Regions from separate parts of the Paenibacillus solisilvae genome, predicted to be linked through region 1. Evidence: riboswitches for the same ligand, from Rfam matches in the RefSeq annotation. Region 1 holds a riboswitch; the other holds the start of a gene.
What was found. A riboswitch is a leader RNA that binds a small molecule or an ion and turns the genes downstream of it on or off. The one in region 1 is predicted to bind ZMP and ZTP.
Positions count from the first base shown of each region.

Region 2: linked by a shared signal. The riboswitch ahead of rpiB (ribose 5-phosphate isomerase B) and the one ahead of ACFPYJ_RS27135 (bifunctional 5,10-methylenetetrahydrofolate dehydrogenase/5,10-methenyltetrahydrofolate cyclohydrolase) in region 1 are both predicted to bind ZMP and ZTP.

Region 1 is NZ_JBHSOW010000104.1:18,835-35,024, reverse strand. It holds gene ACFPYJ_RS27165 (MFS transporter) at 1-391, opposite strand, end outside; gene tatA (twin-arginine translocase TatA/TatE family subunit) at 660-833, opposite strand; gene ACFPYJ_RS27155 (PhoX family protein) at 860-2,533, opposite strand; gene hemE (uroporphyrinogen decarboxylase) at 2,739-3,809, shown strand; gene hemH (ferrochelatase) at 3,802-4,728, shown strand; gene hemG (protoporphyrinogen oxidase) at 4,771-6,246, shown strand; ZMP/ZTP riboswitch at 6,312-6,393, shown strand; gene ACFPYJ_RS27135 (bifunctional 5,10-methylenetetrahydrofolate dehydrogenase/5,10-methenyltetrahydrofolate cyclohydrolase) at 6,452-7,309, shown strand; gene ACFPYJ_RS27130 (carbohydrate ABC transporter permease) at 7,551-8,444, opposite strand; gene ACFPYJ_RS27125 (ABC transporter permease) at 8,460-9,410, opposite strand; gene ACFPYJ_RS27120 (response regulator) at 9,615-11,174, shown strand; gene ACFPYJ_RS27115 (cache domain-containing sensor histidine kinase) at 11,149-12,921, shown strand; gene ACFPYJ_RS27110 (ABC transporter substrate-binding protein) at 13,159-14,799, shown strand; gene ACFPYJ_RS27105 (alpha-amylase family protein) at 14,910-16,190, shown strand, end outside.
Region 2 is NZ_JBHSOW010000007.1:29,676-45,865, reverse strand. It holds gene ACFPYJ_RS01310 (L-threonylcarbamoyladenylate synthase) at 1-233, shown strand, start outside; gene ACFPYJ_RS01305 (manganese efflux pump MntP) at 356-916, shown strand; gene ACFPYJ_RS01300 (low molecular weight protein arginine phosphatase) at 962-1,537, shown strand; ZMP/ZTP riboswitch at 1,669-1,751, shown strand; gene rpiB (ribose 5-phosphate isomerase B) at 1,863-2,321, shown strand; gene ACFPYJ_RS01290 (TIGR01440 family protein) at 2,341-2,928, shown strand; gene ACFPYJ_RS01285 (serine hydroxymethyltransferase) at 2,979-4,226, shown strand; gene ACFPYJ_RS01280 (glycine-rich domain-containing protein) at 4,393-5,472, shown strand; gene ACFPYJ_RS01275 (TetR/AcrR family transcriptional regulator) at 5,713-6,357, shown strand; gene ACFPYJ_RS01270 (M15 family metallopeptidase) at 6,447-7,271, opposite strand; gene upp (uracil phosphoribosyltransferase) at 7,619-8,248, shown strand; gene wecB (non-hydrolyzing UDP-N-acetylglucosamine 2-epimerase) at 8,299-9,447, shown strand; gene ACFPYJ_RS01255 (AtpZ/AtpI family protein) at 9,638-9,910, shown strand; gene ACFPYJ_RS01250 (ATP synthase subunit I) at 9,910-10,320, shown strand; gene atpB (F0F1 ATP synthase subunit A) at 10,320-11,075, shown strand; gene atpE (F0F1 ATP synthase subunit C) at 11,152-11,376, shown strand; gene atpF (F0F1 ATP synthase subunit B) at 11,481-11,963, shown strand; gene ACFPYJ_RS01230 (F0F1 ATP synthase subunit delta) at 11,960-12,508, shown strand; gene atpA (F0F1 ATP synthase subunit alpha) at 12,525-14,039, shown strand; gene atpG (ATP synthase F1 subunit gamma) at 14,161-15,021, shown strand; gene atpD (F0F1 ATP synthase subunit beta) at 15,061-16,190, shown strand, end outside.

The sequences.
Region 1 (16,190 bases):
TCGGCGTGGATGCGGAAATTAAGGAAACGGCGGCGGGATTGAAGCCGGAGATGGTTCCGTTCACCATGCGCAGCAGCAGCAAGTGCCAAGGCGACGTTGCGAAGCCCATAAGAATCATGACGATCGCCATGCCGAATCCGGAACGCAGGAGCATCATTTTGCGTCCATATTGATCCGATAATTTGCCCCACAAGGGTTGAAACAGAAAAGCAGTCACGAAATTTCCTGCGAAAATAATACCTGCCCAGGTTGCGATTTCATGCTGATTGGTCAGACCGATCCGATCCGACTGCAAATACAGCGACATAAAAGGAATGATCATCGTCATGCCGCCCATGACCAAAAATTGTCCAATCCAAAGGACGGCGAGGTTCTTCTTCCACTGTTCCATGGCATGCTCCTGTTCTACGTGATTCGTATTGAGGTGAACACAATAGGGTCAGTATAGCATAAACCAAGGAAGCGAGGTTAGAGACGAGGAATGCCCTCAACCCGTCACGGAGGACGGATGAGGGCGTTATATAACCGGTCCTGCTATTCACTTTGGGGCTGCAGCTGTTTGCGGTAGACAAATTTCGAGATGCCGATGCTGATCTCATAGAGCAGGAATAACGGCACCAGCCATTGATAGATAACATGAACAAATAAGAAGGCTGCGATCAGCGCGACTCCGAATCCGTGCCGTTCACCAGGCCGCGCGCAGCCCCTTTAAATTCGCTTAGCGTTCTTCCGAAAGCGCGTCCAAGCTCAGGAAGCTTGGCAGGACCGAATATGATTAAAGCGATAATCAGAATTAGCACAAGTCCGCCTACTCCGATGTTTGCAAATGGCATGTTACCAGCTCCTCATCTCAATTGGATTAGCCTAGCTTGAACCCGCTGATCGCCACGACGCCGCATCTTGCGATTTTGTCGCCCGGACGGTGGGGCCATAAGCTGGTGGGCTTACTTAAATCGGTCGTATTCTCGCCTGGATGCTGAACCGAGAGGAACAGCGTCTGCTCATCAGGGGTGAAGAAGGGGCCGGTCATCTCGCTTTCAACCGGTCCAGAGGCGAACTGCAGCGCTTGGCCTTTACTTGGTCCGCTTGTAGGGATGACGAACAGGCCGTTGTTCATAAAGCTGGTGTACACCCCTTTGTTCAAGCTCGTAGAGGAGATATCGGTTACGACCCACAGATCGCCGTTCGAGTCAAACGACAGGTTGTCCGGTGAACTGAAGCCGGATTGACGGCCGCCTGCGGCAAAGATTTCGAAATTAAACTCGAGTGCGGTCAAATCGTTGTCTTTCTCAAAAATGCGTGTGATATGGCCGTGAATATTGCCATGGGAATCATTATTGGTATGACAGATGAAGATGGTATTGTCGAAAGGGGAGATTTCAATATCTTCCGGACGGTCCGTCGGCATGCCGCCCGCGAGCAGCCCCGCTTCCTGGCAGTATGTAACTACATCACCCTGCGTTGTATACTTCTTCAGAAGTTCGTCTTTGGATGCCGTCACGCCGGCCGGATTTATGAATTTCTCATTGCCCAGCACCTTTTTGACTTCCTCGATGGTTACAGGAAGCCATTTGCCGCTCTTCAGGTTCGCGACATACAGGGTGCCGTTCTCCAGCAAAGCGGCGTTGGAGCGGCCTTTTCGCGCATCGTATTTGTCCTGGCTGACAAATTTATAGATGCAGGCATCCTTCTTGTCGTCCCCCATATACACGACGACACGGCCGTCTGCTGCAAGACCCATCGCAGTATTCTCATGGTTGAAGCGGCCCAGCGCCGTATGTTTCTTCAAATACGTCCCGTCAAAAGGATCGATCTCGATAACCCAGCCATAATGAGTGACAGGGAGCTTCGCCAGATTGGCAGTTTCTTCGTAGTTCTCCTCACAGGAGAGGACCGTATTCCAGAGGGTCACCCCGCCGGAGCAGTTAGCGAAAGTTCCTTGAACCGTCGCAGCGCCGCTGACAGCCGCACCGCCTTTGGCAGGGCCGGTGAGCTGGAATTTGGATAAATGATTGATTCGGCGCGCGTATTTGGACTGGCGATCCATTTTCCAAACACCGTTGCCGTCGCGGTAAATTTCAATAACGGACATGCCTTGGTAATAGAGCGTCTTTTGGATCTGCTCTTGTGTGAATTTGCCGGAGTCAGTCGTGCCGAGTGCAAAAATATTGGTATATTCATGATTGTTTGCGAGAAGTCCGTGGGAGCTGGAACCTCCAATAGGGAAGAAAGCGTTGTAATCGCTGCCCTGGCCGAATCTCTCACCGGCTTCATTGATGATATCATCGAAAGCGGCAACGACATCGTACTTAAAGTTTTTTGGCAGAAGAAGCTTGTCCTCATTGGATGGTTGAATGGGGTCGAAATATCCGCTTACTTTATTCGTTTTGAAGCCAAATAAGTGGTTAGCCGCTGATGACATTGCTGAAGCTTTGCCTTCTAGTACGCCGAGTCCGGCCGATGCAGCTGCAAGCGCTGCTGTCCCCGTGCCCAAATAGGAGAGAAACGTACGACGGTCTATATTCTTTTCCAAACCATACACTCCCTTTAAGTTTCGATTTCATATTCACAGACAAGCATAGACGACCAATATCATTGCAAGATTAGAGCGGTATGGATAAAATGTAAAATGGGATTGTCATAGGTTTGTCAAGGAAAGTCGAAGCTTGGCGGTTGTTACACTCCTGTAAAAAGGGCATAATGGAAACGTAGGATAATGAGAGAAATGGGGAACTTCAATGAGCTACAACGACCGGTTCATCCGGGCTTGCCGGAAGGAGCAAGTCGATCGCTTGCCTGCATGGTACATGAGACAAGCGGGACGTTATGATCCCGATTACCGTAAAATTAAAGAAAACTATTCACTCCTTGAAATATGCCGCCAACCTGAGCTCGCTGCTGAAGTGTCGCTTATGCCCGTGAAGAAGCTTGGCGTTGATGCGGCCATTCTGTATTCCGATATTATGAATCCTGTTGCATCCATCGGTATCGATTTTGATATCGTGGCTAATGTCGGGCCTGTAATCGCCAATCCGATTCGTTCGGCGGCCGATGTTGCCAATCTTAAGCCGATTGATGTTGAAGGTGATCTGTCCCATGTCCTGGAGACGATTCGAATACTGGACCGCGAGCTGGATGTGCCGCTGATTACATTCGCCGGAGCACCGTTTACCATTGCGAGCTATTTAATAGAAGGCCGTCCGTCCAAGTCTTACATACGTACGAAGACGCTGATGTACAGTGAGCCGGCCATCTGGTTCCAGCTGATGGACAAGCTTGGCGATATGGTGATCGCTTATTTGCGCGCCCACGTGAAAGCAGGCGGCAAGGCGTTTCAGGTATTCGACAGCTGGGTCGGCGCGTTATCGCCGCAGGACTTTAAAACCTACGTGCTGCCTACGATTGAACGGATTTTCTCTGAACTGTCCGATCTGAAAGAGCCGAAGATATACTTCCCGGGCGTTGCATCGGGAGAGCTGCTTCCTACACTAAGCTCCGTTAAGGCTGACGTTATCGGGCTGGATTGGAGAGTGCCGATAAAGGAAGGACGCCGGCGTCTTGGCGGTTCCTACGCCGTTCAAGGCAACCTGGATCCATACGTATTGACCGCACCGATGGATGTCATTAAATCCTATGCCAAGGCGATCATTGACGAGGGCATTCAGGAACCCGGGTTTGTCTTTAACCTGGGGCACGGCCTGTTCCCGGAAGCATCGCTGGATAAGCTGCGTGAGCTGACTGAATATGTGCATGCCTATTCAGAAGAAGCCATTGCAGGACTCAGGCAGAAGGAGGCGCGTCATGTCTAATCAGGCAATCGGCGTGCTCGTCATGTCCTACGGAACACCGGAGAGCATGGACGGCATTGAAGAATATTACACCCATATCCGCAGAGGGAATGCTCCAACTCCGGAGCTGCTTGCGGAGCTGAGCGGCAGATACGAAGCCGTTGTCGGCGGCGTGTTCCCTCTTCGCGAGAATACGAATCGCCAAGTCGCAGGCTTGCAGGCAGAGCTTGATCGGATGCATCCTGGACGCTATGTATGCTATCAAGGCTTAAAGCATGCCCGCCCTTACATTGAAGACGGCGTGGCCGGCATGGCTGAGGACGGAATCCGCCGGGCGATCGGGATCGTGCTTGCCCCGCATTATTCGACGATGAGTGTCGGCAGTTACGTCAAACGCGCGAAGGAGCGTGCAGACGAGCTGGGCATCGAAATGACGTTCGTTGAGAGCTACCATTTGCATCCGAAGCTGATCGAAGCATTGGTGGATCGGGTGAAAGCAGCTTTGGAGCCTTTCAATGCCGATGAGCCTGTTAAAGTGCTGTTCAGCGCGCACAGCCTGCCGGTCAAAATTCGTGAAATGAATGATCCGTATGAGCAGCAGCTGATGGAAACCTCTGCTGCTGTTGCCGAGGGAGCGGGTGTGAAGGACTGGCAGTTTACCTGGCAGAGCGCGGGACGAACCCGCGAGCCTTGGCTCGGTCCGGATATACTCGAGACTTTGAAAGAAGTTAGCTCTGAAGGCTATAAACAGGTGCTGGCTGCTCCTGTCGGATTCGTCTCCGACCATCTTGAGGTTCTCTATGATCTTGATATAGAAGCCCAAGCAGCGGCCCGGTCGATGGATATGAAGCTGGCCCGAATTCAAATGCTGAACACCGATCCTTTATATATGGCAACTCTCGCCGATTCAGTCCTTGCACGGGATGCTTGGAACAGCTAAGAATAGCGTCAAGAGAGCATAAGACTTAAGGAGATGAACATGATGCGGAGAGAAGGACAACCTGATCGATTTGTCGTCATTGGCGGAGGGATCAGCGGACTGAGCTCCGCTTTTTATTTGCTGCGGGAGGCGAAAACTCGCAGACGCGAGGCGATCGTCACTCTCGTAGACCCGTCAGAGCGAATTGGCGGCAAAATAAATACACTGCGCAAGAATGGATTTGTTATTGAAAAGGGGCCTGATTCGTTCCTGTCCCGTAAGACGCCGATTATCGATCTGGCACGTGACCTTGGGATTACGCATGAGCTTGTCGGGACGAATCCCGCAGCCAAGAAAACCTATATTCTTCATAACGGCAAGCTGCATCCGATGCCTCCCGGGCTTGTACTGGGAATACCGACGGAGATCTTGCCTTTCGTCAAGTCGAATCTTCTGTCTTGGGGCGGGAAGCTTCAAGCCGGATTGGATTTCTTCAAGCCTGCGAGCAAGGATACAGGGGATGAATCGCTTGGCGATTTCCTCTCGCGCCGTCTCGGCCCTGAAGTGATGGAGCGTGTCGCCGAGCCGCTGCTTGCAGGGATCTACGCGGGTGAGCTGCGCAAGCTCAGTCTGCAGGCGACCTTCCCGCAATTCCGGGAAGCGGAGCGGAAGCATGGCAGCCTTATTCGCGGCATGAGAGCCAATAAACGTAAAGCGGCTGCTGCTCCTGCGAGCACAGCGAACCTTCCTGCGGCTGTGAAGGACAGCGTATTCATGACCTTCAGAGGCGGGTTAGCCACCATGCTCGATGCACTTAATGAGGCACTTGCAGGCGTGGAGCGCAAGCTCGGAGTGAAGGCAGTCGCCTTTCGCCAAAATGATCCTGATACCGATGGCCAGGATGTTCCCCCGTACGAAGTGCTGCTCAGCACCGGCGAGGTTCTGGAGGCGGATGGCATCGTCATTACTGCTCCGGCCTTCGATGCAGCGGAACTGCTTGAGCCGCATATGAACGTAGATGCACTGAAGGCGATCCGTTATGTTTCGGTAGCGAATGTCGTTATGGCCTTCGACAAAGAAGATTTTGGCGTGGAGTTCGATGGATCCGGTTTCGTTGTGCCTCGCTCGGAGGGAACGACGATCACCGCCTGCACCTGGACTTCGGCCAAATGGCTGCATTCCAGCCCTCGTAATAAAGTGCTGCTGCGCTGCTACGTTGGCAGATCTGGCGACGAAGAGGTCGTTGACCTGCCGGATGATCAGCTTACTGCTGCGGTCAGGCGTGATATTCGTGAAGTGATGGGCATTACGGCTGAACCTCTGTTTACCGAGATCACCCGGCTTCATAAGTCGATGCCGCAGTATCCCGTCGGGCATTTGCAGGAGACTGCCAAACTGCGGACGAAGCTTCGTTCCGAGATGCCCGGGGTTTGGATTACAGGTGCTGCCTTTGATGGCGTCGGCCTGCCCGACTGTATTCGTCAAGGTAAGGAAGCGGCGGTAGGTGTATATAAATCATTGATCGGCGAATTCAAATAATCCATTTCTTGCAGCAGATTGATGTAGCTTTTTTGGACTAATCGATGTAAACTCTAGGTATCATTTCAAGGGTGCGTAACTGGCGGAACATGGGTTAACCATGAGGGAGCGCACACTCATAAACGGCCGTACGCCTGGGCAAAGGTAAGGGGATTCTCCCCTTGCCTTTTTATGTTTCTAATCCCATAGAAGAGGATGAGGCAAAGTGAATGCGAAGAAACAACCCGTCATACTGAATGGTCTGCCTGTTGCCGAGAGCTTGAAGGAACCATTGTTTAGCTCGATTGAAAAGCTGGCCAGCCGTGGAATTGTTCCCTGTCTGGCAACGATTTTAGTTGGGGATGATCCCTCCTCGGCAACCTATGTGAAGATGAAAGGAAATGCATGCCGTAGGCTCGGCATCGATTCGAAGCGGATAACTCTTGATACAAGCACATCCACAGCTGCGTTAATCGCGGTCATTGAGCAGTTGAACAACGATCCTTCCATTCATGGGATTCTGCTCCAGCATCCCGTGCCGCCTCACATTGATGAGCGGGCCGCGTTTGAAGCGATCAGCATCGATAAGGATGTCGATGGCGTGACGATGATGGGTTTTGCCCAGAATGCATTTGGCGCCGCGCCCTATCCTTCCTGCACGCCGGCGGCAATTCTGGCAATTCTGGATTATTATCAGCTGAAGGTAGAGGGAAAGCATGCTGTCGTTATTGGCAGAAGCCCCATATTAGGCAAGCCGGTTTCGTTGATGCTGCTCAACAGGAATGCCACAGTTACCATCTGTCACTCCAAAACAGAGAATCTCTCCGATATCGTCCGCTCCGGTGATATCGTCGTTGCCGCGGTCGGCCGCGCAAAGTTTGTTAAGGCCGGCTGGATTAAACCCGGCGCAGTCATTCTGGATGCCGGCTATAATGCAGGAAATGTCGGCGATGTAGACTATGCGGAGTGCGAGCCGATAGCCGGTGCGATTACTCCTGTTCCCTCTGGAGTAGGACCGGTAACGATTGCAGCGCTGCTCAAGCATACGGTAGAGGCGGCAGAGAGATTATCCATGGCCCGGTGAGAAACCCCTGGAAAACTAACCTGATTCGCGTTCAGCAGAGTCCCTAAAAAAGATGCTTTAAAGTAGAAATGATCTGCTAAAGGGCAAGGCGGAGCCTCTTTGGCTTCAACGGGTTAGTAGTAAGTGGGCTAACCGTATAAGCGACTTTATTCCACCTGGTTCTTGGACGTTATATTGAAACACAAAAGAGGCATGCTTCTGCAGCATGCCTCTTTGCTTGCGTGATTGTCTTAAATCGAATCTAGCTTTTTATTGCACCCATCATGATGCCTTTCACGAAGAACCGCTGTATAAACGGGTAAACCAGAATGATCGGAATCGTAGACACCATCGTGACCGCCATTCGGATGCTTTCGCCGGATACCGGTATTCGTTTGGAGGATTTGGCCATCTGCTCCGCTTCGGACACCATCCCTCCTGTCTGGTATTGGTTTAATATCTTCACAAGCACGGCTTGAAGGGTCTTCAGCTCCGGCTTGTACGTATAGATATACGAATCATACCAGGAGTTCCAATGTCCGATCCCGATGAACAAAGCAATCGTTGCAAGCACCGGAATACAGAGCGGAAGGATAATGCGGGCGAACATTTGCAGGTCATTGGCACCGTCGATCTTGGCCGATTCTTCCATCTCCGGCGGGAGCTGCTCGATATAAGTGCGCACCAGGATCATCAGAAAGACGCCGATGAGCCCGGGAAAAATAAATACCCAGAATGAATCGATCAAATGAAGGGATTTGATGATCATATAAGTCGGAATTAACCCGCCCCCGAAGTACATGGTGAAAATAAAAAATAACGTCAGGAACCGCCAGGCGATCAGATGGCGTTTGCTAAGCGAATACGCCATCATACATATGCTCAATACGGACAGCGGCGTTCCGACGATTGTCCGCAGGGCGGTTACCTTCACGGAGCTGATCAGCTCCGAATTCCGCAGAATCGACTGGTAGCTCTCCAGCGTAAACTTTCTGGGCCATAAATATAAGCCCCCGCGAACGGAGTCGGTGGCATCGTTCAAGGATACGATGAGAATGTTCCAGAACGGATAGAAGGTGACGAGAAAGACGAGACACAAAAACGCATACATCAACAAATCGAAGAGTTTATCCGAAATCGTGCTTTTCCCAAGCATGCTGCACCTGCTTCCCTAAAATAATGATTGGTTATTGAACTTCTTGGCTGCGAAATTAACGATGATGACGATAATGAAGGCGACGACGGAATTGAATAATCCGACGGCTGAAGCGTAAGAGAACATGGAGTTCTGCAGTCCGTAGCGGAACGAATACGTCGATAGAACATCGGAATAATCCTGGTTAAGCCCGTTGCCTAGCAGGAAATGCTGGTCGAACCCGGCGTTCAGCACGCCTCCCAGCGAGAAAATGAGTAAGATAACGATCGTCGGTTTTAAGTGCGGCAGCGTTACATAGATAATTTGCTTGAATCGGCCGGCGCCGTCTACTTTGGCCGCTTCGTACAGATCCAGATTGATCGATGAGATCGCAGCCAGATAAATGATCGAGCTGTAGCCCATTTCCTTCCACGTGTTGCCGATTGCCACAATCCACCAAAAGTATTTGCCTTCCTGCAAAAACAAAATGCTGTTGTCGGTCAGATGCAGCCATTTGAGCACATTATTAACGATTCCATCCGAAGAGAGAACGGTTACAACGATGTTGGCGGCAATGACCCAAGAAATAAAATGCGGCAGGTAAGATACGGTCTGCACCGTTTTCTTGAACATGGCGCTTTTGATTTCATTGACTGCGATCGCAATGATAATCGGAATCGGAAAGGATACGAGCAGGGTCAGCATTGTGGAGGCAAGCGTATTTCTCATAATGATGTAAAAGTCGCCGTTGCTGAAAAAATAATCGAACCATTTCATCCCGATGAACTCTCCATGAAACATGCTGCTCCAGAAGTTCCCAAGCGAGGGTTGATAATTGATAAAGGCCATGTAGAGTCCGGCCATCGGCAGATAGGCGAATAGAACCGCCCATACAATCGCAGGAAGAAGCATGAGCAGGAGATATCTTTGCTCAATCAGTCGGTGCTTGAATTTTCTGGAGGCCCCAGCTTCCTTTTTGCGAATCATCGTAACGGCCGTTTCCATCGGCTGCACCTCTTTCTTTCGTAATGTGAAAATTATACGGGCTTGTAATTTGGGCTATCAATACAACAATGTGCAGAAATGTACGGGAAAACATCTTACATGAGGAGGAGCCATTTTTTTCCCTTCTTCGCTGCACATGCCGGTAGTATAATAAGAGCTGATCTGGAAAAGTGGGAGGGATTCGGCTTGCTGACTATACTGCTTGTTGAGGACGAAATGATTGAGCTGAACCTGATGAGAAACCATATCGATTGGGCGGGCATGGGGATCGAGGTTGTCGGCACCGCCAAAAACGGGAAGAAGGCTTGGGAGCAAATTCAAGTTCTGCAGCCGGATATTGTGCTGTCGGACGTCCGCATGCCGTTTATGGACGGACTGCAGCTCGCCTCATTAATTCAAGAACGATACGACTGGATCAAGGTCGTTTTCTTAAGCGGGCATGATGAATTTACGTATGTCAAATCAGCGCTTCAATCAGGGGCAGTAGGCTACCTGCTCAAACCGATTGACCGGAATGAACTGTCCTCCGTTATGGCTAAAGTGAAGGAAGAGGTGGAGAAGGCCAAGCTGCTTAGGCGCTCCAAGCAGGTCCTGATTGAGAGTCATACCTTGAATCTATTGACGGTAAAAGAAAGTGTGAGCAGGGAACAAGTCTGGCTGGAGCTCGTTAGCATGGCTCCCAAGTATGCTGCCATGAAATTTGTAACCGCTTTAATTAGTGTCGACAGCCACCCTGCAATCCGTACAATCCAATCGCAGCAGCGCCTGGATGACATCTCCCGTACGGCTGATGTCATCCAGGCGCTGCTCCACGATTTCGCGGCAGAGGGAACCCTTTTGAGGTTGAATGAGCAGGAGTGGCTCGTTGTGCTCCAATATGAAGAGGGGGCCGATTATGAGGCCTTATGGCTGGCATTGTCTGATGCCATCAAAGCTGCATTTGCCGCGACTGTGACGATCGGCGTAAGCGACGCCAGGCATTCGCTGCAGCATGGGCGTGTGATGTTCGAAGCAGCCAAGAATGCCGTAAACGAGCGCTTCTTCATTGGACCCGGGCATATCGTCCACTCGGCCAAGCTTCACGACCGGCTTGACCTCGGCTTTAAGGCTGAGTATGAGGGGCTGCTGAAGAGGATTGATTTATCGGACAGGCAGCAGGCAACCCTGGATATTCATCATTTTTTTGACCTGCTGACCAGGCTTCGAGTCACGAAAGAGCTCGTCTATGAGGTAACTGTGGAGCTGCTGAAGGCGATAACGTCCGAGTTAGCCAAATACGAGGACCGCTCGATTGCTGCCATTGGCGAATTAAGCGATTGGACCCAAAAGGTTGAAGGAGCCGAATATATAGGCGATATCAAAGATTTCATACTTGATTTGACCGATAAGATTATCGCTTATCAAGAAGGAAGGCAGCAGGACCGCCATTTGCTGCTGGTGCAGAAAGTAATCGATATCATCGAAAGCGAATATTATGAATCGCTTACGATAGAATATTTGGCGGGCCAGGTCTATTTATCGCCCAATTATTTGCGAGTGTTATTCAAAGAGAAGAAGGGCTGCACCATTCACGAGTATTTGACCAGGATCAGACTGAACAAGTCGGTGGAGCTGCTGCACGACAAAACCTTGAAAATACATGATATCGCACGAAAAGTCGGCTACGAAAATACATCATACTTTTGCTCGTTCTTTTATAAAACGCAAGGAGTTACGCCCAATGAATATCGCAAAAAGTTTTTATAACCTTCTGCAGAAAATGTATTTGAATCTGATTAATAAACGGTTCAGAAGCAAGCTTTTTCTCGTTTTTCTCCTCGTTACGATTTTACCTGTCTCCTTTCTGGTCTCGTATTCCTACCATACGATCAAGGATCAGCTTATCCGGCAGGCCGTCGATAATGTAGGCGGTACGTTGGATCAGATCAACAACAACATCGAGAATAAGCTTGATCTCTATTCGCAAATTTCAACGTTAATCTATTTGGACACGTCGCTTCGCAATTATTTGCTGAATCACTATAAGAAGAATGATGTATCCGTTCTGGACGCCTTCGATTATATTAACAAATCGCTGTACAAGATCTTGGCAATGAATCCCAATTTGAAATCGATTACAATCTATTCCAACAATGAATCGCTTTACTCGGACGGCTTTTTCATCAAGCATACGGGAGAGCTTCCTAAATCGCTGATTGCCCAATCCTTTCACGCAGAGGGGCAAGTTACGAACTTTTATTTGAATAACTCGGCTACGAACGATAAGGTCATTCTCCTCGCCCGTTCATTGAATTATTTGAGCTTAAATTACCCGTACGGCATTCTGACGATGGAAATATCGGAGTGGGAAATCTATTCGCTCATCGAAAAGGAGAACAAAAACAAAACGATATACGTTTCCGACGAGAGAGGCAATATCATTACGTCCAGCGTCAAAAAGCCGCTTTACCGGAATATCTCCGAAATCCTGCCAGGCGGCAAGAACGGAGCAGCATTAAGTGAAGGCGCTGCCATTTATGGCGACATCGATGGAGAGCCGTCGATCATTGTTCAGAAATCACTGCATAACGGGTGGAAAACGCTCGTTGTGCTTCCCTACGACGAATTAATCGGACAAGCATCAGGCGCATCTAAGAAAATGCTGTATATCTCATTGGTCTGTATTGCCGTTGCGGTCGCTCTGATCTACGGTACGAGCCAACTGATGACCAAACGGTTCGAATCACTGCTGCAGCAGATCCGCAAAGTGGAGCGGGGGTATTTTGACGTGAATTTCCCGCCGATGGGGACTGACGAAGTCGGGCAGCTTTCATTTGCCTTGAAGAAGATGGCGGTTACGATCCAGGAATTGATTAATGATGTCTACAAGAAGGAAATCTCCCAGAAGGAAGCGGAGATGGACAGTTTGCAGGCGCAAATCTCTCCGCATTTTTTATACAACACATTAGCCTCCATCTCCGCGCTTGCCGTTGCCAACAACAATGAGCAAAGCCATCTGATGGCGGATGATTTGGCGAGGTTTTACCGGATTTCACTGAGCAAAGGGAAGAAAAGCATAACAATCGAGCAGGAAATCAGACTGACCGAACACTATCTTTCGATTCAGAAAGTCAGATTCGAGGGGCTGTTCACCGTTCATTACGTGCTCGACGAATCGCTGTTTCATTTTTCGACGCTTAAATTAATCCTGCAGCCGTTCATCGAGAACTGCATCAATCACGCGATGTGGGAGGAGGAAAGCGGCATTAATATCGTGATTAAGCTTGCCCAGGACGGGGGCAATCTATTGCTCTTTGTTATTGACGATGGGATGGGTATCCCCCGCGATGTCATGGAAAGGATGCAGGGCAAGCCAGATCAGACGCTGGGATATGGCATTTACAATGTGCACAAACGTGTCCAGCTGGCCTACGGTGACCGCTATGGCGTTGAGGTTCACAGCAGACTCGGGATCGGAACGACGGTATGCATCCGGATACCGAAAACGGTATAAATCACGTTATGAAAGTCGTTTTCCGTTATATTTGCATGCAAAGTGATATAGATAGCGGCAGGGCAGGGTGACTACAATAAACCTAGGCGGCAGCGATTCATTCGACACGAAGGCATGTTGAGCCATATGTTTCTTTGAAATCGCTGTCATTCATAAGCGGATGCTTCCGGAGCGGATATTGACTCGCGGGGAATAAACGGGAAGCAGCGCAAAAACTTTGAGGGGGAAACGAAAGCGATGTGGAAAAAAGGGCAATTTCGATTTACAGTCGCCATGGTTTTAATGGTATCCATGCTTGCTGGATGCGGCGGCAACAGCAAGCCTGCAGCAAATGAAGGAACAACTGCTGCTTCAGGGGCGGAAGCCGGTGAGGAATCCCAAGACAGTAAACCGGTTAGCTTCACCTTCTTTGATGCGAATGTCGGTGATTCTTTCGATAATCCGGTAGCGAAGGAAATAACGAAGAAAACCAATGTTTCTCTGGAAATTCAGCAGCCTACGGGCAATCCATCCGAGAAATTGAACCTGATGCTCGCAAGCAACGATTTGCCTGATGTGATGGATATCGGCAGAGGCGACATTCTTGAGAAATATATTGCTGCGGGAGCCCTCATTCCCTTGAACGACTTAATCGACCAATATGGGCCGCATATTAAGGAAATGTACGGGGATATGCTCAAGAAAACGAGAAGCGCAGACGGGAAGAACTACTATCTGGCCAATTGGTATGGGCTTGAACAGTACCCGGTATTCGGCTTTCTCATGCGAATGGACGTGATGAAGGAGCTTGGCGTTGGCGATAAAGTGAACAACGGCCAGCCGTTCACCTCGGATGAGTTTGTAGATCTGCTCAAGAAATATAAAGAGAAATACCCGACAATCAATGGTAAGCCGACGGTTCCGATGACCTTCAACGGCGAGAATATGGGCGCGATTACGGGATCGTTCAAAGGAATGTACGGTATTATGCCTTATTATGAAACGGACGGCGGACTGAAAACCGACGTGAAGGATCCGAAATATTTGGACATGATCAAATTTATGAATTCGCTGTATACACAAGGCTTGATCGATCCGGAGTGGGCAACGAACAAGACGCAGCAGTATGAACAGAAGCTGGCAAGCAGCAGCTACTTTGCAACGGCCGATGCGTTTTGGAATTTGGGCAAGCCTAATGCAATTCTGAAAGAAGCAGCCAAGGATCCGGCGCTCAAGGATGAGAGCCAGTTTTATCCGTACAAAGTTGTCGCTCCCGGAGTGGACCCGGCGAAAGCGACTTACGGTTTGAAGAGCTCCCTTGGGTGGGACGGTATCGGCATCTCCAAAAGCAACAAAGATCCGGTTCGCGCTATTAAGTTTCTGGACTTTCTGGCCAGCGAAGAAGGCCAGTATCTCATGATGTGGGGCATAGAAGGCAAGGACTGGGATATGAAGGACGGGAAGCATGTGCCAAGACCTGAAACCTTAGCAGGCTTCAAGAAGGACTGGGCCGGCTATGCCAAGGAAACCGGAATCCGCAAATGGACCTGGACGATCAAGAACGGTCCCGGATCCGATGGTACGCCTTATGACTTAATCGGCCGTTACGAGACGGATCCTGTCTCAGCGCTGGCCATCAAGAATCTTGCAGACACTTCGATCGACACAGCGGCTTATGACAATTTGGGTCCAAGCGGCGGTACGCCGGAAGCCATTATTCAGCAGAAGGTGAGCGAAACGATCTCGAAGTATTTCCCGAGAATGGTGATGGCTCCTTCTCAGGAGGAGGCTGTTGCAACCTACGATAAGATGATGAAGGAATTGGAGACGGCAGGCATATCGCAGCTCGAAAAGATTTATACGGACAATTACAACAAGCGATTAGAGCTGTGGAAGTAACGTTGAAGTTCGGGGAGCCGGTTCGGGCGCTTGCATGCGCCCGTTGGCTTCTGCCATGCGAGGCGGTTTTGACACTATTCTCATTCGATTATTTGCCAGGGAGGTAACCCATGCGTACAACGTTCCGGATTCGATTCATTGCTGTCTTAATGATACTTATTATGGGAGGGACTTTAATACCTGAGGTGAATTTCGCCACATCGAAACTGACGGTCGGCCAGAAGAACAAGATTGTGGAAGCTTCAAATGGACAGTATACGCTTACTTATGATTTGTCCACGGGTCTTGGCAGCTTCGCTTGGGGGAAACGGATGATTATCCGTGACTTCAGCTCGGACTTTAAGTTCGCCGGCGACGCTGCTCGGTACCGCTCGTCCGATCCGGCGACGCGGACAGCAGAGTGGAGTAAGCTGGATCGTGACGTCTACGGCCGGGACGGGGTGAAGCTATCGATACTTAGCGCCCTGGATTCCGGTTCAACGCTTACCTTAAATTTGTACCTTTACCCGGATCAGTCTTACTTCTTATCCGATATGAGCGTGAGCAGCCCTGAAGCCCGGGCCGTCGATATTCTCGAGCCCGTATCAACTTCTTTTCTTGATATCGGCGCGGGTACGGATAAACGAATCCTGACCACCCCGTATACGAATAACTTTGATTTTGGCGTAGCGCCGGTGAGCGATTTTGGCAGCAGTCAAAACGGCGCCGACCGGTTCGAAGGGGAACAGCTGAAATGGGAACCGTTCAACGGAATCAGCTACTGGGTTTCCGCAGTATTTGACAACGTCGGCAAGCAGGGCTTTGTAGCGGGAGCCGCCACCGTGAAAAACTGGAAGAGCAGTCAGAAGCTCGGTCAGGCGGAGCAGGCGAATGGACCGCTAACCTCTTTCAGCGTCTATAACTGGGGAGGCTCACAGAGCGGGCAGATGATTCATTCAGACCGGTTTTTCTTCGGATTCTACGAGGATTATCAAGCCGGGCTTGAGGAATATGGGAACGTCTATAACGCCGGCGAGCCTCATATGGAGTGGAAAGGCGAAGTGCCGATGGGCTACAACACCTACTACTCTCATTACAACTATGCGAGCGCTGAAGCGATGTATCCGATGGTCGACTATATGGCCAAGCATCTCAAGCCGCTTGGGTACACCTACTTCAACCTGGATGGCGGCTTCCAGCCGGATTCCAGCCTGCCTTTCGATGATGGAATGAAAGCCTTTGCCGATTATGTGCACAGCAAAGGATTGAAGGTCGGAGGTTATCAGACCCCCTTCACCATTTATGATGCATGGCTTGATCTGCCGATTCCGGGGACGGCTTATACGTACCGGGATATCTGCCTCAAAGACGAGAACGGGAAGCTGATCCGGACGTATTTGGGTACATATGCA
Region 2 (16,190 bases), on a different contig from region 1:
GCGTGCTCGCCTTCGCGGAACATGCCGCCGCCTACGACGCGGACCATGTCCTTGTCGTTGGCAGTCTCGCGCAGCTGGAAACGGCTGCGCACGGCCTATATGCCGCACTTCGAGCGTTCGATGAACGCGGCGTGCAGCGCATATGGGCTGAAGCCTGCCCCGAGGAAGGAATCGGGCATGCGCTGATGAACCGGCTGGTGAAGGCGGCCGGCCATCAGATCGTCAGCATCTAGCGCAATCAACTCCTTCTGATCCGCCCGTTGCGGCTCGCCCAGCGGCATCCCGGTCATGTTTCCCATCTTGTCCGCATATGCTTGAGAAAGAATGCGGACAAGGGGGTCTATCGGGAATGGCAATGATGGAGACAGGCATGCATACCGGGCAACTGCTCACGCTTCTGATCATCGCGCTGGCTTTAGGGATGGATGCCTTTTCCCTGGGCATCGGAATCGGGCTGAAAGGAATTCGGCTCCGTGATATTATTAAACTAAGCGCGATTATTGCGCTGTTTCATATATTGATGCCCTTGATGGGTATGGTTACAGGCCAATATGTCAGTACCCTCCTCGGCGGTGTTGCGACACACGTTGCGGGCATTCTTCTTTTGCTGCTCGGCGGACATATGATATACAGCTCGCTGCGCGGGGAAGCGGTACAATCTTTTGATCACCGCACGGTATGGGGAATGCTGGTATTTGCGCTTAGCGTCAGCATCGACTCTTTTTCGGTTGGCATTTCACTTGGGATGTTTGCGGCAGATGTACTGCTGACCGTACTCTTATTCGGTTTTTTTGGCGGACTGATGTCCATACTCGGGTTAATGCTCGGCAGACGCGCCAGCTCAAGCCTGGGCGAATACGGAGAGGCATGCGGCGGTGTCATCTTGTTCACATTTGGCCTGCTGTTTCTCTTTTAATAAACGAAGAGCTTATGATGATGCTCATAAAGGAGTGCGAGACGCTTGAAACGGATATTGTTTGTTTGCACCGGCAACACCTGCCGTTCACCCATGGCGGAAGCAATGCTCCGCGAGCTGGCTGCACGCCAAGGCAGGCAGCTTGATGTTCGTTCGGCAGGCGTGTCTACCGTCGACGGCCTGCCTATCTCTGCTAATGCGCAAACGGTTCTCAAAGGGCGCAATGTCCCGCATTTGGGCAACTCCAGTGCAATTGATGGAGGCAGCATCGTATGGGCGGATTTGGTATTAACGATGACGACCAGCCATAAACGTCAGCTGCTGCAGCGGTTTCCGCAAGCGGTAGACAAGACGTTTACGCTTCAAGAGTTCGTTAACAGCGATGAACAGGTACTCGCGGATATCGCAGAGCTGGAGGCTCTTTACTCGGATTGGCAGATGAAGCAGATTCTCGGCCAGCAGCTGAGTGAAGAGGAACGCGTCCGCTTGCTCCAGCTCGAACAGCGCATTCCGAGCTTCGACATCGCTGATCCCTTTGGCGGTCCGCTGCATGTCTACGAGCAAAGTGCAGCCGAAATCGAGCAAGCGCTCATGAAGCTGCTTAACAAGCTGAAGCGATAGCATCTGGACTAACAGCAGGCTGCAATAGCCGGCCATCCTACGCTTAAGACACAAGGTCATAACGTTTCCGACAGCCATGGGAAACGGTTGATTTCAAGCCGGCTTTCCCGTATAATTAAAGCAATAAAGATGGTTTCCGATGTAACTGGCGACGAAAGTGGATCAAACCACGGTGGAGCATCGGATCATACGGCCGGTCGCCTGGGCAAAGAGCAGCGTGCATACAGCACGTCTTGCTCTTTTTTCGTCTTTTTGGACGAAATCAGGTATACTAAGCAAATCGACAAAATCCGCCGGGAGGCGGCCACAAGGGAGGATTATTCATATGAAAATCGCTATCGGCGCGGATCATGCCGGCTACCGCCTGAAAGAAGAACTGGTGCCGTTTATCCAATCGCTGGGCCACGAAATTGAAGATTTTGGCTGTAACTGTGACCAATCTGTTGATTATCCAGATTATGCCCTTCCGGTTTGCGACAAGGTTTCGGAAGGTCAAGCTGATCGCGGTATTTTGATTTGCGGGACAGGTATCGGGATGTCCATCGCTGCGAATAAAGTTCCTGGTATCCGCTGCGCGCTGGTTCATGATATGTTCTCGGCCAAAGCGACACGAGAGCACAACGATACGAACGTGCTTGCAATGGGTGAACGTGTAATCGGCCCTGGTATTGCCCAGGAAATCATTCGCATCTGGCTGGAAACGCCATTCTCAAACGGCGAGCGCCATGTCGGACGAGTGGGCAAAGTTATGCAGCTGGAATCCAAATATGCATCGCATCCTTGAGTAATGGAGCGTGAAACTTTTGAGTGATGGACGCAGCCTTGCGACGGCAGCAGCTGACGTGGAGACGGTCATTCGCGAGCTTGCGGATGCAGGCGGGCTTCGCGCCGGACAGCTGTTAGTGATTGGGGTTTCAACAAGTGAAGTGCTCGGCCAGCGGATCGGCACATCCGGTACGCTTGAAGCGGCACAAGCCATATATGCAGGCGTGGAAGCGGTGCGTCGGGATATTGGTTTTTATCCGGTATTTCAGTGCTGCGAGCATTTGAACCGGGCGCTTGTCATGGAGCAGGAAGCGGCGCAGCGGTACGGATTAGAGCCGGTTAATGCCGTTCCCGTGCCCAAAGCCGGCGGCTCCATGGCGGCTTACGCCTTTAGACACCTGCCTCATGCCTGCTTAACGGAAACGGTTCAAGCGCATGCCGGCATCGATATCGGCGATACCTTCATCGGCATGCATTTACGCCGCGTAGCTGTGCCGATCCGTCCATCGATCCGCTCGATCGGAGCTGCACATTTGACAATGGCTTATACGCGGCCCAAGCTCATTGGCGGCGCCAGGGCGGTTTACACGCTGGAATCAGAAGCCGATGGCGGTACTTGCGATTAGTTCATTTCAGATAACCAAACATGCAATTTAAATTTAGGAGGAAACCAACCATGGAAAACCTACGTAAGCAAGATCCAGAAATCCTGAAAGCACTTGGCCTTGAGCTGCAGCGCCAACGCGACAACATCGAATTGATCGCGTCCGAGAACATCGTATCCGAAGCGGTTCTGGAAGCAATGGGAACGGTTCTTACGAACAAATACGCAGAAGGCTACCCGGGCAAACGTTACTATGGCGGCTGTGAGCACGTGGATATTGCCGAAGATATCGCCCGTGACCGCGCCAAAGAATTGTTCGGTGCCGAGCATGCGAACGTACAGCCTCACTCCGGCGCACAAGCAAACATGGCGGTTTACCTAGCAGCGCTTAACCCGGGCGACACAGTACTTGGCATGAACCTTGCTCATGGCGGCCACTTGACGCACGGCAGCCCGGTTAATGCTTCCGGTATCCTGTATAATTTCGTTCCTTACGGCGTTAACCAAGAAACATTCACCATTGATTATGAAGAGGTCCGCAAATTGGCGTTCAAACACCGTCCCCGCATGATCGTTGCGGGCGCATCGGCATACCCGCGCATCATTGATTTTGAAGCTCTTGGCAAAATCGCAAACGACGTAGGCGCGCTGTTCTTCGTCGATATGGCGCATATCGCAGGTCTTGTAGCTGCTGGTCTTCACCCAAGCCCGGTGCCGCATGCACATTTCGTTACAACGACAACGCACAAAACGCTTCGCGGACCACGCGGCGGTATGATCCTCTGCCGTAAGCCATGGGCGCAGGCGATTGATAAAGCGGTATTCCCGGGTTCCCAAGGCGGCCCGCTCATGCATATTATCGCTGCAAAAGCGGTTGCTTTTGGCGAAGCGCTTCAGCCTTCCTTCAAAACCTACGGTAAAAATGTCGTAGACAATGCCAAAGCATTGGCTGATGCTCTCATTGCCAAAGGCATCAACATCGTTTCCGGCGGAACAGACAATCACTTGATGCTGATCGACCTTCGCAACCTGAACATCACAGGTAAGGACGCGGAGCATGTTCTTGATTCCGTTCAAATTACAGTCAACAAGAACGCGATTCCGTTCGATCCGACAAGCCCGTTCATTACAAGCGGTATCCGGATTGGTACGCCGGCAGCAACATCACGCGGCATGGGCGTAGAAGCCATGGCAACGATTGCTGAAGTGATCGCGATGACGCTGAAGAACCCGAAAGACGAAGCTGTTCTGGAAAAAGCACGCGGCATGGTCAGCGACCTGACTTCCCAGTACCCGCTTTACCCGGGCATCACTTACTAATCTGATCAAGACTCTATAGTAACTACAGGCTGCTTCGTTTTATCCGGCAATCGGATGGCGAAGCAGCTTTTTAATGGTTAAGCCTGTATAAAATTTACATAAATAGACGAAAACCTACTACAGCGCATGGTAGAATAGGGATATACCAACGAAAGCGGGTGGGAGAATGAACGCTATTTTTGGTTTTATCTTAGCAATTGCGGTTATAGGGATCGTACTGCTGCTCACTACACTATCGAACCGGTCAAAGTCACATTATATCCCGCAAAGTGGCGGTGGCCGCAGATCCGGCTTTCCGGCACGTAAACCTCCACTGTTCCTTGGGGTACCCGAGAAGCATCCCGCCCGATCTGTCGCAGTGCGGCTGGAAACCGTACTGACCGCAGATTTTGAGGAGCGGGTTAAGGATCGTGTCCTGAAGGTGACACCCCGGATGCGTGAAGGAGAATGGCAGTGGCTGTGGTTCGAGCTCAAACGATATTTTCTCATGTGTGCGATATTGCGCGGTGTTCCGATGTACGGCAGCAGGGTTGATGACGTGTGGCATGAGATGCTGATGTTCACCAGAGAATATGAGCAGTTCTGTCAAGAACTCTGCGGCAGACTTATCCACCATGCTCCCCACACTTCTGATGCGCGGCCAGAGCCCGGTGAGCGTGCGTGGTTTGACTGGATATATGGAGAATTATTCGAGGCGGCGCCGGCCAGCGGCCAATTATGGGGATCGTTCTACAAGGTTCCGCTGTCCCCGGATCGCATTCGTGAGCTGGAAGGCCTGGATGCAGATGCGCTCAAGCATAAATTCTTTAATAAAGCCGCGGCAGACTTATTCCCGGATATTAATAATACGGTCCTGTATTTAATTGAGAGGGGCAAAGCATTGGCCTCGCGGGCAAGGCGCGGCGAACGCCGCCCGGCTTCCAAAGATAAGTACAATCAATCCCAGTGGGATGACCCTGTGATGATGACCGGATTATTATCCGGCGCGTTATTCTTTTCCTCCCTGCATGATGAGGGAGACTTCAACCGGCACATGGACAACGCGCAGACAAAAGAGCAGCGTGAGCAATACAGCGGCGGCGGTTCAACTTATGTATGCAGCGGCGAAAGCGGCGGTCATCACGGACATGATCATGGGCATGGTCATGGACATCACGGCGGCGGTTCCTCCTGCAGCTCGGGCAGCGGAGATGGGGGAGGCGGTTCCTCCTGCGGCGGCAGTTCCTGCGGCGGTGGAGGAAGCTGAGGAGGTTGCGGTTAAGCTGGACTTGGCATGGCCAAGGTTGGTTCTGCGAGATTGAACTTCTTTGAAACCGGCAGTTTCCATGCACGATGGGAACTGCCTTTTTTGTTGGGTGCGCTGAACTGAACGGCACGGTTCCGGGTTACTTGCAGAACATGAGTATCAAATGACAAATATCTGATATCGTTTTCTTATTTTCATTAATAATTTATGTTATAATGGCAGGTACAAAGAGGAGGGAAGATGAGCAGTCAGGATGAACAACCAATGAATAGAGAAGATGATTGCTCTTCACCTATCGTGACAAATGATCTGCCATTAACGAAAGAAATGATTTTAGACGCCGCGGAACAGGTGCTCCGGCGGTTTGGACCGGATAAAACCTCCGTTGTGGATATCGCAAAGGTGCTTCAAGTCAGCCACGGCACCTTATATCGGCACTTTGCAAGTAAATCTTCTTTGCGTGAAGCGGTCACTGAGAGATGGCTTCACCAATGCATCGCTGAACCATTGGAGGCTGTTGTGGGCGAAGCAGGCGGAAGTGCATCCGAACGTTTGCGTTTATGGCTGGAGACGCTCATCAACGCCAAGCGGACGTATTCGATCGAGGATCCGGAGATGTTTATGATGTACGCTGCAGTTACCTTGGATGCGATAGAAATGATTACGACACATGTTAATCGGCTGATCCGGCAGATTGCTCGGATTATCGATCAAGGGATCCAGTCGGGCGAATTTAAGTCTGGGCCATCTGAGGTTATTGCAAAAGCCATTTTCATAGCAACCTCGAGATTCCATCATCCCGCACATGCGAAAGAATGGATGGCGGAGGCTGTGGATGTTGAGTTTGAGACGGTATGGAACCTGATTCTTTCAGGTATCGCATGATGGCGGGCTTGGATATGAGAACAGCAAAAAGGGCCTTCAGATGCATTTCTGAGGCTCTTTTTGTTAGAGGTTATGGACTGGCAGCATATTCAATGTACTTTTCCGGATACCTCTATCGCTGAAACATACTCCTCGAGCGTTATGTCCTGGTCATAGATATCCGCTGCAGGCTTCAGCCCAACATAACGAAGATGCCAAGGCTCGTATTTATAGCCGGTAATGCTGTCTTTTCCTTCCGGATACCGGATGATGAACCCGTATTCATGCGCGTGCTTGGCCAGCCATTTCGCTTCGGGAGTCCCTGCGAAGCAATCGGTGGCGCTGCATTTTCCATCTGCTCCGGTCACGTCAATCGCAAGACCTGTTTCATGCTCGCTAGTACCAGGATAGGCGCTGTAGGTACGCGCTTTTTTCTCTCCGTCCTTGCGGACATAGGCTTCGAATAATGTTTTCTGGCGTTCATGCGAGCGGTACGCAGACACACCTGCCAGAGGAAGGCCGTCTTTGCTCGCCGCACTGAATAAATCCTCGAGGGCATCCGCTGCTTCTTTGCGCAGCATCCGTTTCTCTATTTTCTCATTGAATGTGAATTTGACGTTCGGATAGACGAGCTCAGCCGGCAAATATCCTTCCGGGAGCATGTGCTGCTTGTTTATTAATACTGTGTCCGATTCTGGATCAGCAACAGCTTGAATGTCATCGGTTCCACCCGCTGCCGGCTGGGGTGGTTTATTCACCTTGGGAGGAGGGCTGACCTTTGGCGGGATGGCCTTGGGTGGATCGGCCTTGGCTGGGCTGGTTCCGATCACCGGGGCAGGGTCAGCCTTCACGGCAAGCTCATTCTTCGGCAGGCTGCAGGCTGATAAACTGATCATAACGGTAATCATGATGGCGGCTGACAAAGAGGTTTTCATCCTAAGATCTCCTTTTCTCATGAACGGCTGCGGCGCACTGTTATCCGTAACCGGTATAAGACAAGGATAATATATGGTTGTATCCATGGATGGCACACATGTATCCAAATTTCGACGGACTTGTGTCCAAGTTGTAAAATTTTGCGGAATTCGATAATAAACGATCAAAAGTATCCTATATAATCGGAAGCGGCATAATAGGTGGCATATCACATCTTTAAACCGATTGTCCATAACGGTTGTGCAGAAATAACTATCCGATGCTATAATAAACAGGATTGTGTCGACAATGTAAAAAAGGCACCACATATTGATAGCTGCGAAGCTCACAGGAGGATAATAACCCAATGGGCAATCTGACGATTTGCGACCATCCACTGATCCAGCACAAACTAACCTATATTCGCGACAAAGATACGAATACAAAGGACTTTCGCGAGCTTGTTGATGAAGTGGCTACATTGATGGCTTATGAAATTACAAGAGATCTCCCGCTAGAAACTGTAACCGTACATACTCCAGTTACCTCAGCCCAGAGTAAGGTAGTTTCAGGACGCATGCTGGGCCTTGTTCCGATTCTGCGTGCGGGGCTTGGCATGGTGGATGGGATGCTGAAGCTCATTCCTTCTGCGAAAGTAGGTCACATCGGCCTATTCCGCAACCCGGATACGCTTGAGCCCGTGGAATATTACGTTAATCTCCCTTCTGATGCAACGCAGCGGCTGCTTATCGTGATCGATCCAATGCTGGCTACCGGCGGTTCAGCGTGCGCAGCCATAGAAGCCTTGAAATCACGCGGCTGTCAACAAATCAAGCTGATGTGTTTGATCGCAGCGCCGGAGGGCGTAGAAGTGGTGCAGAAGGCGCACCCGGATGTGGATATTTATCTCGCTGCTTTAGACGAGAAGCTCAATGATCACGGATATATTGTTCCAGGTCTTGGCGATGCCGGGGACCGCATGTTCGGCACCAAATAAGGACTGACCGTTTCACCAATCGCTTTAACTTATAATAGGAGTGACAATTTGTGGCTAAACTAAAGGTAATGACTATTTTTGGCACGCGTCCGGAAGCAGTTAAGATGGCGCCTCTCGTTCTTGAACTGCAGAAGCATCCGGATGAAATCGAATCTATTGTATGCGTTACGGCGCAGCATCGTCAGATGCTTGATCAAGTGCTCGATTTCTTCGAGATTGCACCGAACTACGACCTCAACGTTATGAAAGACCGTCAGACGCTTACAGAAACAACGGTACGCGTGCTTGAAGGGCTTGAGCCTGTACTTCGTGAAGCAAAGCCTGATATCGTACTCGTTCATGGCGATACGCAAACCACATTCCTTGCGAGCTACGCCTCGTTCGTGCAGCAAATACAAGTGGGGCATGTCGAAGCCGGGCTGCGCACATGGAATAAGATGTCGCCGTATCCGGAGGAAATGAACCGTCAGCTTGCCGGTGTGCTCTCGGATGTTCATTTTGCACCAACCGATAAGGCTGCCGACAACCTGCGCAAAGAAAATAAATCCGATAGCACCATCTATGTAACGGGTAATACCGCTACGGATGTCTTTCAATATACAGTTGATAAATCCTTTACCCACCCTGTAATCGATTGGGCAAAAGGCAAACGAATGATTCTGATGACTGCACATCGCCGTGAAGCGCTAGGTGAGCCGCACCGCAATATTTTCCGTGCGGTGAAGCGAATTGCCGATGAGTTCGAAGATGTGGCGATTGTCTATGCGGTTCATCCTAACCCGGCAGTACGTGAGCCCGCCAATGAAATCCTGGGCGATCATCCGCGCATTAAGCTGATTGATCCGCTGGATGTATTCGAGTTCCATAACTTCTATCCTCACACCTACATGATTTTGACGGATTCTGGCGGGCTTCAGGAAGAAGCGCCTTCGTTTGGCGTGCCGACTCTTGTTCTCCGTGACACAACGGAGCGGCCTGAAGGTATTGAGGCCGGTACGCTCGAGCTTGTCGGGACGGATGAAGAGGCTGTGTACAGCCGTGCGCGCGCTCTTCTGACAGACAATCAACTGTATGAGAAAATGAGTAAAGCGGCCAATCCTTACGGGGATGGACAGGCTTCCGTACGTATTGTTCAGGCGATCCTGCATCATTTTGGAAAAACGACTCATCGACCTGATTCGTTCACACAACGTTCATAGTTAAGTTTGATATAGCTGCATGCTCAGCAACATCACAGCATACAGTGCTACTGTACGGTTTGCAAGATCGAAAACCCTAGACAAATCAAGGGTTTTCGGCTTCTTGTTCACTAAATGTTTGAATTTATATCAATTGACAAACACGACGTAGCTTGGATAAAATAAATAAGAGTTTTGGAGTGATTCCTCTATGAATCCATCCGAAAGAAAACCGTCCGGCGAAGATCGAGACAAGGGAAACGGCAGCTTTGGAGATAATCCTTGGCGGGCTATGGGTCTCATTGGATCGGTTGGCGGTACCTTCGCGGCTTGTCTCGGACTTGGCTATTGGCTGGGTCTGAAGCTTGATGCTGCGCAGGATACTGGATATTGGTCGATAACAGGAATGGCGATAGGCGTTGTTGTCGCAATTGTTGTCGCCATACTTCTCATTCGGACGTTTACGGGGGGCAAAGCTAACTGATGGACGACTTGTCGGCCCACCTGCGAACTGTCACTCGCATGACGTTTTTATTTTTATCTCTATGCTGCATTTGCTGGGCGCTGTGGCCGGCGTACAAACCGCTCTTCGGAGGTCTCGGAATTGGCGCAGTGGCGAGTCTTGTAAACGCATCCCATCTTTCTTGGAAAGTACAGCGGATCGGCGCAAAAGCGGCCGGGCAGGACACGAAACGCACGAATCTTGGGTTTCTGACTCGTGCTTGTATAGGCCTGCTGGCAGTGGTAGTGGCCACGGAGTATCTTTCTTTTAGTCTCTATGGAACAGTCGCCGGATTATTTGTTGCTCAATTGGCAACACTCATACTGGGATTTCGTTCCAAGGGTGGATCGGCAGCTTTGCATTCTTCCGATGAAAGGGGTGAAAACAACTAATGGATCACGTTTTTCCTCAGGTGCTTCTAGGTGGAATTCGCTTTGACCTAGCTGCAATTATCACGATTGTTGTCACCAGTATTATCGTATTCGTACTCGCTCGACTGGCTGTTCGCAACGCTTCGGTTACTAATCCGACGAAGATGCAGAACTTTCTGGAGTGGGTAATCGAATTCGTTATTAACCTTATCGGTACGTCGATGGATATTAAGAAAGGCCGTCCATATTTAACGCTCGGAATTGCGCTTATCATGTACATTTTCGTAGCGAATATGTTAGGTCTTCCGCTCGGTATCATTACTGAAGCGCATCATGGAGCCACTTTCCTTGGAATGGATTTAGTATTTCCCGAAGGCGAAGAAGAGGCTCATATCTCATGGTGGAAATCTCCAACAGCCGATGTGGCTGTAGCAGGTGCACTTATGGCGGTGGTTATCTTCCTGACTCACTTTGAAGGTATGCGCCGTAACCGCAAGCATTACCTGAAACACTATTTCGAGCCGTATATTCCGTTCTTCCCGCTGAACGTCATTAAAGAAGTTTCCAAACCTCTTTCCTTGTCGCTTCGTCTTTACGGGAATATCTTTGCCGGTGAGGTCATGATCTCTGTTATCATGGGTCTCGGTTGGGTCGGTATTCCGGCGCTTATCGTGTGGCAGGGCTTCAGTATGTTCATCGGAGCCATTCAAGCATTCGTATTCGTTATGCTGACCATGGTTTACATGTCGCAAGCGGTCGTCCATGAAGATCATTAACACAGCAACAAACCCGGTTAAACACGGGAAAAAATAAACTACTATATTTTTCAAACATTTAAGGAGGATTTCTCTAATGGGAGCATTGGCATTAGTTGCAGCAGCAATTGTATTTGGTCTTGGAGCACTTGGAGCAGGTATTGGTAACGGTTTGATCGTAGGTCGCACGGTTGAAGGTATTTCCCGTCAACCAGAACTTCGCGGTACGCTTCAAACAACGATGTTCATCGGGGTAGCGCTTGTAGAGGCATTGCCGATCATCTCTCTGGTACTCGCGTTCATCTTCTTGGGCAAATCTTAAGTTTTACAATCGCAATTATGGCGGGGAGTGCCTATGCCTCCGCGCCTTCCTTTTGCTAGCTGTCCTAAGATGGTTAGCTAATTTACGGAAAGGAGTGAAGTTCGTTGGATATCGTATGGTCCAATTTTTTCATCCAACTGGTTGCTTTTTTGATTCTATACTGGCTGCTTAGCCGTTATGCGTTCGGTCCGCTCCTCTCTATCATGGAGCAGCGCAAACAGCTTGTGAAAGATCAGCTTGACGGAGCGGAAGCTAGCCGCAAGCAAGCGGAACAGCATTACGAAGAGCAAAAACAAGCGCTTCAACAAGCGCGCAAGGATGCTTATGATATTATCGAGCAAGCCAAATCGACAAGCTCGAAACAAGCGGAAGAAATCGTACACGCAGCGAAATCCGAGGCTGGCCGCCTGAAGGATGATGCGGTTAAAGATATTGAAAGCGAGAAAAACAAAGCGATTGCTGCACTTCGCAGTCAAGTTAGCGGCATGTCCGTTATGATCGCATCCAAAATCATCGAGAAACAAATCGATGATAAATCGCAAGAGCAGCTTGTTGACCAATACTTGAAAGAGGTTGGAAGCAAATGAGCCGCGAGGGCGTCGTAGCTAAACGCTACGCTAAAGCGTTGTTCGAGCTTGCTCAGCAAAACAATGCGATTGCAGATGTTGAGAAACAGCTGAAAATCGTCGTTGAAGCATTCGCGGGAGATGCGGATATCCGCAAATTTCTCGGTCTGCCTAACGTAGAAGTATCCAAAAAGATTGCAATCATTAAAGGCGCTTTATCTGACAAGGTGTCTGTTATCGTTCTGAATACACTTGAGCTTCTAATCATCCGCGGACGTCAAAACTCCATCGGCCAAGTTTACGAAGCTTACTTGAAAGTAGCGGGAGATGCGCTTGGTGAAGCGCACGCAACAGTTTACTCCGCGAAATCTTTATCAAACGAGGAATTGTCGAAAGTGGCAGCACAGTTCGGCACAATCGTAGGCAAGCGCATTATTGCGACACAAGTCGTAGAACCGGCTCTGCTCGGCGGCGTACAAGTGCGTATCGGCGACCGTCTGTTTGACGGAAGCTTGTCCGGCAAGCTTGCACGTTTAGAACAATCGTTGAAAACTCAAGTATTGTAGATAGGGGTGAACGGAATTGAGTATCAGACCTGATGAAATCAGCACGCTGATTAAACAACAGATCGAACAATTTAAATCCGAGATTCAAGTCGTAGATGTCGGTACGGTCATCCAAGTCGGTGACGGTATCGCTCGTGTTCATGGGCTAGAAAATGCTATGGCGGGCGAGCTTCTCGAATTCTCCAATGGCGTAGTCGGTATGGCGCTTAACTTGGAAGAAAGCAATGTCGGTGTCGTTATCATGGGACCTTACACAGGTATTCGTGAAGGCGATCAAGTAAAAAGAACAGGCCGTATCATGGAAGTTCCGGTAGGCGAAGCATTGCTTGGCCGCGTTGTTAACGCACTGGGTCAACCGGTTGATGGTAATGGTCCTATCAATACAACCCAAGCACGTCCAATCGAATCTCCGGCTCCGGGCGTAATGGCTCGTAAATCCGTATTCGAACCGATGCAAACAGGAATCAAAGCGATCGATGCGATGATCCCGATCGGCCGCGGACAACGGGAACTTATCATCGGTGACCGTCAAACAGGTAAAACACAAATCGCGATCGATACGATCGTAAACCAAAAAGGCAACGGCGTAATCTGTATCTATGTTGCAATCGGACAAAAGCAATCCACTGTTCGTACCGTTGTTGAATCCCTGCGTAAACAAGGCGCATTGGATTACACAATCGTTGTAACAGCGAGTGCTTCCGAGCCTTCACCACTCTTGTACCTTGCGCCTTACACAGGCTGCTCGATGGGTGAGTACTTCATGTACAACGGCAAACACGTTCTTGTTATCTATGATGATCTTTCCAAACAAGCGGCAGCATACCGTGAGCTTTCCTTGCTGCTCCGCCGTCCTCCGGGTCGGGAAGCTTATCCGGGTGACGTATTCTACCTTCACTCCCGTTTGCTTGAGCGCGCAGCTAAGCTGAACGATGAGCTTGGCGGCGGTTCCCTGACTGCATTGCCATTCATCGAAACACAAGCCGGCGATATCTCTGCTTACATCCCAACGAACGTAATCTCGATTACGGACGGTCAAATATTCCTTGAGTCCGATCTCTTCTACTCCGGTCAACGTCCTGCGGTTAACGTAGGTAACTCCGTATCCCGGGTAGGTAGCTCCGCTCAAATTAAAGCAATGAAAAAGGTTGCGGGTACGCTTAAGCTTGACCTTGCCCAATACCGTGAATTGGCTGCATTTGCCCAGTTCGGATCTGATCTTGATAAAGTAACGCAATCCCGTCTGAACCGCGGTGAGCGCACACTTGAAATTCTGAAGCAGGGTGTTAACCAACCGCTTCCAGTAGAACGTCAAGTTGTTTCCCTCTACACCGTAACCAGAGGACATGTTGATGATATTCCGGTACAGGACGTTCGTCGTTTTGAAGAAGCGCTCCTTTCCTACGTGGATGCTAACAAACCAGAAATTTTCGCTTCCATCCGCGACACGAAAGATCTGACTTCCGACAACGAGAAAGTGCTTGTTGAAGCTATCAAGACTTTCAAGAAAAGCTTTGCAGTGTCGGTTTAAATCATTTCTTCTACTTTCGAACCGCGCGCTGAGAGCTGCGTGTGATTGGAAAAAAGAAACGCGGAATAGCCGGGCTTGTCCTTCGGGAGCCCCAAGTCCGGCAATAAGGTGGTGACAACGAGTGGCTAAAGGAATGCGCGAAATTAAGCGTTCGATCAAGAGCAAGCAGAATACGAAACAGATCACGAAGGCGATGGAGATGGTTGCAGCAGCTAAGCTCAGAAGAGCTCAAGAGGCAGCAATCGCCGCAAGACCATACACCGACAAGATCAAGGAAGTCGTAGCCAGCATTGCATCGGGCGCAGGCACAGTGAAGCATCCCATGCTGCAAAGCCGCGAAATTAAGCGTACGGCCTATCTGGTCGTAACTTCTGATCGTGGACTAGCAGGTGGTTACAATGTTAACGTGCTTCGTAAAGTTTGGACGGCGCTGCAGGAGAATCATAAGTCTGCATCCGAGTACGACATCTTCGTTATCGGACGTAAAGGCCGCGATTACTTCAAACGCCGCAACATTGCGATCAAAGAAGAAGCGACAGGAATACCGGATTCACCGAAGTTCTCCGATATCAAAGCAATTGCTGCTTCAGCAGTACAAGGCTTCGAGAACGGCACTTACGATGAACTGCATCTTGTCTATAACCAGTTCTATAATGCGATGACTCAAGTTCCGGTTATCAAACAATTGCTTCCGCTAGATCAGTCGCAATTGTCAGGAGCGAAGTCGGACTATGAATATGAGCCGTCACCAGAGAAGGTTCTCGACGTACTACTGCCCAAATATGCGGAAACGGTTATCTACAGCGCAGTTTTGGAAGGTAAAGCGAGTGAGTTCGGAGCCCGGATGACAGCAATGGGTAATGCGACGAAGAATGCGACGAAGATGATCGCAGGCCTGACCCTTACGTACAACCGTGCGCGTCAAGCGGCAATCACACAGGAAATCGCGGAAATCGTCGGCGGAGCGAATGCTCAGCAATAAGAAATATACAGAAATCATGTAATATAAGGAGGTACAGGAATGAGCAAGGGACGTGTAGTCCAGGTAACAGGACCAGTTGTCGATATTGCTTTCGAAAACGGTCATTTGCCTGAGATTCTGAATGCAATCAAGATTGAAAAGAAAGCTCAAAACAGCGGCGAGCGCGACATTAACCTTACTGTCGAAGTAGCAACTCACCTCGGCGATAACTTAGTGCGCTGCGTAGCGATGTCTTCCACAGACGGCCTGGTCAGAGGAACGGAAGCTGTTGACCTTGGCAACCCGATCACTGTACCTGTTGGGCCGGCTACTCTTGGCCGTGTTTTCAACGTACTTGGTGATCCAATCGATAATAATGGAGACGTTGACCGTACAATCGCAAGCCCGATTCACCGTCAAGCTCCTCCTTTCGAAGAGCTTTCCACACAGCAAGAAATCCTGGAAACAGGTATTAAAGTTATCGACTTGATGGCTCCATACGCAAAGGGCGGTAAGATCGGCCTCTTCGGTGGTGCCGGCGTTGGTAAAACAGTAACGATGCAAGAGCTTATTCATAACATCGCTCAAGAGCACGGCGGTATCTCTGTATTCGCCGGTGTTGGTGAGCGTACTCGTGAAGGTAATGACCTTTACCACGAGATGAGCGATTCAGGCGTTATCTCCAAAACAGCGATGGTATTCGGTCAAATGAATGAGCCGCCTGGCGCGCGTCTTCGCGTAGCTTTGACGGGTCTTACAATGGCTGAGTACTTCCGTGACGAAGAAGGCAGAGACGTTCTCTTGTTCGTCGATAACATCTTCCGTTTCACGCAAGCTGGTTCTGAAGTATCCGCATTGCTCGGCCGTATGCCGTCCGCGGTAGGTTACCAGCCAACGTTGGCAACTGAAATGGGTCAGCTGCAAGAGCGTATCACTTCGACGAAAAAAGGTTCCGTTACTTCCATCCAAGCGATCTACGTTCCTGCCGATGACTATACGGATCCGGCTCCTGCAACGGCGTTTGCCCACTTGGACGCAACAACTAACCTTGAGCGTAACATTGCAGCAATGGGTATCTTCCCGGCTGTTGATCCGCTCGCTTCATCTTCCCGTATCCTGACCCCGGAAATTCTGGGCGACGAACATTACCAAGTTGCTCAAGGCGTTAAGAAGCTTCTTCAACGCTATAA